One region of the Peribacillus sp. ACCC06369 genome, then DNA from elsewhere that is predicted to be linked to it. Evidence: predicted binding sites of a transcription regulator. Region 1 holds the regulator's gene; the other holds the start of a gene.
What was found. The regulator LexA, encoded in region 1, represses DNA repair genes until DNA is damaged. The targets are predictions, from matches to a motif close to CGAACATATGTTCG.

Region 1 (3,202 bases):
TAAATTTTCACGTCTTCTTTAAGGATGACATGGAAAAGGGCTATTTTGGCATTTCCCCTCCCCAGTCTAGTTTCGTCCTGGATTAATAGAACTTCAGCTTCTTTGGTTTTAAATAGTTCAAGCATGTCAAATATGCCATCCCGATTTAACTCATAACCGCTTGCCTGTTCTTTTATTATGGAAACAACTTCCACATCCATCTTTTCCGCCAATTTAACTAATTCATCTTCCTGCCGTGCCAATGATGTTTCCTGGGATTCTTTTTCTGTGCTAACCCTACAATAGATTACTGCCTTCATAATACCCTACCTTCACTACTTACTGCTGACTGGCCAAATTCTGAACAAGTTCTTCCCCTTTAACCGGTATGACAATGACTTGACCAGGTTTAATCGTATCCGCCCTGACTCCATTATGCTCTTCTATCCAACCAATGAATTCTTTTTTTGTCAAATCAGCTTCTTCATACTCTTCGGCAATTCCCCATAGGGTGTCGCCTTCACTTACTTCTATAGAAAGGAAATCCTTTTTTTGATCATTGTCTAATGTACAAGAGAATAAAATTGAAAAGATGAATACCGATCCCGCTAATAGAATCGTAGAAATATAATTTTTGTATAATTTTTTCATAAATATCCCTCCAAAGCGAATGTTCGTTCGTATGTTACGTTCAAATTATAATACGAACGTTTGTTTCAGTCAACAACAAAATTCGAACTTATGTTTGTATAGAGTTGGGGGCCATGCTATAATGTAGCAAAGAACATTGGAGAAGAGGTGCACATATGACTAAACTATCAAAACGGCAGCAAGATATCCTTGATTTCATTAAAGAAGAGGTCCGCCAAAAAGGGTATCCACCTTCCGTACGGGAGATTGGTGAAGCAGTTGGACTTGCATCAAGTTCAACAGTACACGGACATTTATCCCGCCTGGAAAGTAAAGGCCTGATAAGACGTGACCCAACCAAGCCGAGGGCCATTGAAATACTGAATTTGGAGGAAGCGAACAATATCCCCAAAGTTAATGTCGTGAACGTTCCGTTACTTGGAAAAGTAACAGCGGGCATGCCGATAACGGCCATCGAAAACATAGAAGAATACTTTCCGCTTCCCGAAAGCATGGTTCCGCATGATGACCATGTATTCATGCTGGAAATCATGGGTGAAAGTATGATCGAAGCAGGAATTCATGATGGAGATTATGTCATCGTGAAACAACAAAGCAGCGCCAATAATGGAGATATCGTCGTGGCCATGACGGAAGATGATGAAGCCACTGTAAAACGATTCTTTAAGGAACCGGATTACATAAGGCTTCAGCCTGAGAACTCGAATATGGAACCAATTATTTTAAGAGATGTTTCGATACTTGGAAAAGTTATAGGCTTATATAGACAAATACACTAAAAGCGCTAACCGCGCTTTTTTTGTTTGTTTAATTTATGTCTCGAATTCTCTTATTATGCATATGGAAGACTAGGTTTTGATATATTTTTTTGATAGAATCGAGTTTTCTTAAGATTATTAACATCCATTCTCATTTATGCAGGATGAAAGGGAAACTAACGCCTTTCTGGATATATGTATTTTGAAAAATAGGAAACCCGCATTCAAATAAAAAAAGGGAGCGTTAAAATCCCGCTCCCTGTTAAAAGTTCATTTCACTCTTAATCTTTGGTTCACTTTAATGAGATTAAGATCGGCCAACCCTTCCACTGTTGAATCTGCACTTGTGTAGAACCATATGCTTTGGCAAGTTCAGAGACGGATTCCCCCTTTTTGACTATATGATAGACCTCTTCGTTGCTTGCGTCATATTTAGTTAAATCACTTGTTTCGATTAGATTCACCAGTTTTTCTATATATTTCGGGTCCGAGGCGTAGCCCGCATCGAATATTGCTTGAAGTGCCTTTTTGTAATCTTTTTTACTAATGACAGCTGTATACAAACTTCTATTCCATGAAGTCCCCTTTACATATAGATTGGCAAGATCTTGTAAACTTTCTGCCCATGTTGGATATCTTCTGAATTTGGACCATACTTGAACAGGCGTATCGTTGACTTATTCGATTGTTTGAATAATGACAGATTCTCCTTTATAGTCACCTTTTGTACGAATATATTTTTCCCTTGATTTGCTAATAAGCTTGTCCCATAACCACTCTCCAAACAAGCTTGTGCAATGACAACAGAAGGTAAAATTTTAAATTCCTATTGAATTTTTTGGGCATAAGGAGCAATTTCCTTAATAAACGATTCCTCGCTCATTAGAACCTCCCATTATTAGTTGGATATCTTCATTCTTATCGTATTCTAAACTATGAGAAACTTTACAGCTTGTCCAGCAAAAAAAATGTTATTAATTGTTTTCACTATTATCAATAAGGTGATAACTTACAAAGTACGGCTTCAATTTGGATTAATCATTCTCACTCTCTAGTAAAAGCCATCAAACCAATTAATATTCAATGGATTGATGGCTTTTTAATTGAAGCTGAAAATCTTCATAACCATTTGCATAAACTTTTGAATTACTATGGTATAAACCTTTTATAATTGGTAAAAATTAATTTTATAAAACTTCTAAATTAAGGTGGTGACATTATGGACTACCCAACCATCCATACAAACTTTTGGGATGCAGTGATAGCCATTCCTACCATCATGATTCTTACTCAACTTATTAAGGTCATTTTTCATATTCCACCAAAATTCATCCCTACCATCGCTTTGGGTATTGGCTTATTCATTTCCATTTTCATTAGCCACCGTCATCATTTGGTTGCAGGAATTTTCATGGGCTGGTTTTATGGCTATGCAAGCATTGGCAATTATTCTGCACTCAAAACTGGTATTTTATCTTATAGGGAATCTTATCAAAAGACGGATTAGACCCTAGATGGCACTCGTTGGATTTCATGAATCTTTTTTGTTGCAGGGGGATTTGACTTGCTAAATACCCTTCGATCAACCGCTCACTTAGTACCAATATGAAATACGGCCTGGCTGTTTCCTTTTGCTGAATCATTTCAATACATTTCACCCCAAAAAAAAACCTCTCAATTAAGAGAAGGTCTTTTCTAATCATTTTTACTATTTTTCTATATAGACCGAACGAATCAATGTACGGGTTCTTTCAGTACCATTCACATTTTTTTCCTTGACATCAATCGTTACATTATAAACACCTGATTTAGGT
Region 2 (3,202 bases), 3.2 Mb from region 1:
CCCTTAAAAGATTGATTCCAACGAGTACATCATATTTGCCCATTCGCAGTTCCCGGATGATTTCTATCCTGTCCAAGGTCTTCACTTCCGAATGAAGGTATTGGACCTTGATGCCAATTTCCTTTAAATAATCGGTTAAATCCTCAGACATCTTTTTCGTTAAGGTCGTAATGAGGACTCGCTCGTTCTTTTTGACGCGCTCTTGTATTTCACCGATCAAGTCATCTATCTGTCCTTCAATCGGCCGCACTTCTATCGTTGGATCCAGCAAGCCGGTAGGACGGATGATCTGCTGAACCATTTCTGGCGTATGTTCGAGTTCATATGGTCCCGGAGTTGCCGAAACGAATATGGATTGATGGACCTTTTTTTCAAATTCTTCAAATCTTAGCGGGCGGTTATCCTTTGCAGACGGCAGACGGAAGCCATGATCGACGAGTACTTGCTTACGTGCCTGATCCCCATTGAACATTCCCCGGATTTGCGAAAGGGTCACGTGTGATTCATCCACGACCAAAAGGAAATCCTCTGGAAAGTAATCCATTAAAGTGTAAGGTGTCGCACCTGAGGGGCGAAGCGTTAAATGGCGGGAATAGTTCTCGATCCCTGAACAAAAGCCCATTTCCCGCATCATTTCCAAATCATAACGGGTCCTCTGCTCCAAGCGCTGGGCTTCAAGGAGCTTTTCATCTTCCCTTAATTCCTTCAATCGCTCTTCCAGTTCCGTTTCGATATTTTGAACGGCTATCCTCATTTTCTCTTCGCGAGTAACGAAATGGGAAGCCGGGAAAATGGCGATATGTTCACGTTCGCCGGTGATTTCACCAGTCAAGGCATCCACTTCACGGATACGGTCAATCTCATCTCCGAAAAACTCGACCCTTACGCAATGTTCATCACGTGAGGCAGGGAAAATTTCGACCACGTCGCCACGAACGCGGAAAGTCCCCCGTTGGAAAGCAATATCATTCCGCTCATATTGAATATCCACGAGTCTGTGCAGCAAGGCATTCCGGTCTATTTCCATGCCTGTTCGGAGAGAAACGACCATCTCGCGGTACTCTTCCGGGGAACCGAGTCCATATATGCACGAAACGCTGGCGATGATGATGACATCTTTCCTTTCGAACAATGAAGTGGTAGCCGAGTGACGCAGTTTATCGATTTCATCATTGATGCTTGCATCTTTTTCGATGAATGTATCCGTGGATGGAACATAAGCTTCTGGCTGGTAGTAATCATAATAGCTGACGAAGTATTCAACGGCATTATTTGGGAAAAACTCTTTGAATTCACTGTAAAGCTGTCCTGCCAACGTTTTATTGTGGGCAATGACAAGAGTCGGTTTATTTATTTGTTGAATCACATTGGAAACGGTGAACGTCTTCCCTGTCCCCGTTGCCCCCAATAATGTCTGCATTTCCTTGCCTTCTTTAATGCCTTCGACAAGCATTTCAATTGCTGCAGGTTGATCTCCTTCAGGAGAGTATTTTGAGACTAACTCAAACTTATCCTTCACCAAGCATAGCCTCCTATTGAAATATTTTTATATGAAAACGGGACATGGCTATATCCCTTCTATTTATTCCGGTTTAAGAATGTATATATACACATTCTACCACAATCGCCTCAAAACAAACCAGCGATAAGCGAACATCCATTCTATTTTTTGTTTATAGACTCGATGGGTATTGAGGGGAATGACAAGTTGAGTACAAAAAAAGCACCTTTGATGTCAGGCGCTCTTGGATGTTTGTTTCATCATTCTTTTTGATAACCAAAATCCCACAGTCAGGGATAAGGCATCCACGATGATCAATAAGTTTGTATGCGTATAACCTTTATATGCGGAAGCTGTAATCAAGGCAACCGTTAAAACAAGGCCAACGACATTGTTATAGGTGACTCTTGAAAATAGCATGACAAGTAGACAAGGAAGGAAAAGGGCAGAAAGAATTTTAATCATTTTTTCATCTCCTTTATAAGAGAAAAATAGAGTAGTTTCAGTTTAAATGATTATGAAGTTTTTTGCCAATCTATTTCCTGCTTGATTTTAGACGGCATCCCCTGAAGACCATTCCACCCATCCATAAATTATGCCCATTAAAAAAAGAAGCAAACCCTTTAAAGGGAAGTTTGCTTCCTTTCAGACCAATCAATATGGATCTGCTTCATGTCCTTTTCTGACTGCATCCTCTGGGTTATCCGTTCCACCCATAGGTTTTGAAGATTCCGTATGTTCAGAAGCCGAGGCTAATCCCTCTTTTAATCTGCGGCCATACTCTTCATCAGCCTCTTCGGCAAGGGCTATCATTTTTTCCTGAATGCGCTTGTCGGCAGGAGCCAATGCCGACACTAAATTGGAGATTAAATCGTCTTTTTCCCAATCTTCGAATTCACGGAATGTTTCACCAGCCTGCTTCGTATTGTTTTGGCGATCGATTGTCTCACGAACAAGTTTTCCTTCTACCAAAGGTGTATGCTCCTTGCCCGTCTGCTTGGCTTCTTTCAAACCTCCTACAGTTGATGGTTCGTAGTTGATGTGGGGGCTTTGGTTACCTCTGCCAACTTCATATTGCATCTGTCCGCCCGTCTGATTCGTGGCTGTTGGCTTCTTTGGAGCATTGATCGGCAATTGCAGATAATTCGCGCCAACACGGTGACGCTGTGTATCGGAATAAGAGAATGTACGTCCCTGTAACATCTTGTCATCAGAGAAGTCCAGTCCATCCACTAGGACACCCGTGCCGAATGCAGCCTGTTCCACTTCAGTGAAGTAGTCTTCCGGGTTTTTATCCAATACCATCGTACCGACATGCAGCCATGGGAACTCATCTTTCGGCCAGATCTTTGTGTCATCAAGAGGATCAAAATCCAACTCGGGATGATCATCATCACTCATGATCTGTACGTTGAGATCCCATTCCGGGTAGTCCCCGCGTTCGATCGCTTCATATAAATCCTGTGTGGCATGATTGAAATTCGTAGCTTGAATTTCATTAGCCTCTTGCTGCGTCAGGTTCTTGATCCCTTGTTTCGGTTCCCAGTGATATTTAACAAGTACGGCTTTGCCTTCCTCATTCACCCATTTATAAGTATTGACCCCTGACCCTTGCATCATGCGGTAGTTAGCTGGAATGCCCCAAGGGGAAAACACAAAGGTAATCATATGGAATGTTTCCGGGGAACTCGAGCAAAAATC

Region 2: the regulator LexA is predicted to act here: its motif matches at 1,651-1,664, upstream of uvrB (excinuclease ABC subunit UvrB).

What each region holds. Positions count from the first base shown of each region.
Region 1 covers NZ_JAUCEN010000002.1:1,947,434-1,950,635, reverse strand. The annotation lists gene QUF78_RS10440 (YneB family resolvase-like protein) at 1-299, opposite strand, end outside; gene yneA (cell division suppressor protein YneA) at 319-630, opposite strand; gene lexA (transcriptional repressor LexA) at 786-1,409, shown strand; partial or broken gene QUF78_RS27995 (LysM peptidoglycan-binding domain-containing protein) at 1,682-2,047, opposite strand; gene QUF78_RS10420 (glucosaminidase domain-containing protein) at 1,975-2,205, opposite strand; gene QUF78_RS10415 (hypothetical protein) at 2,608-2,895, shown strand; gene QUF78_RS10410 (esterase/lipase family protein) at 3,097-3,202, opposite strand, start outside.
Region 2 covers NZ_JAUCEN010000002.1:5,115,653-5,118,854, forward strand. The annotation lists gene uvrB (excinuclease ABC subunit UvrB) at 1-1,519, opposite strand, end outside; gene QUF78_RS26040 (CsbA family protein) at 1,736-1,966, opposite strand; gene QUF78_RS26045 (catalase) at 2,156-3,202, opposite strand, start outside.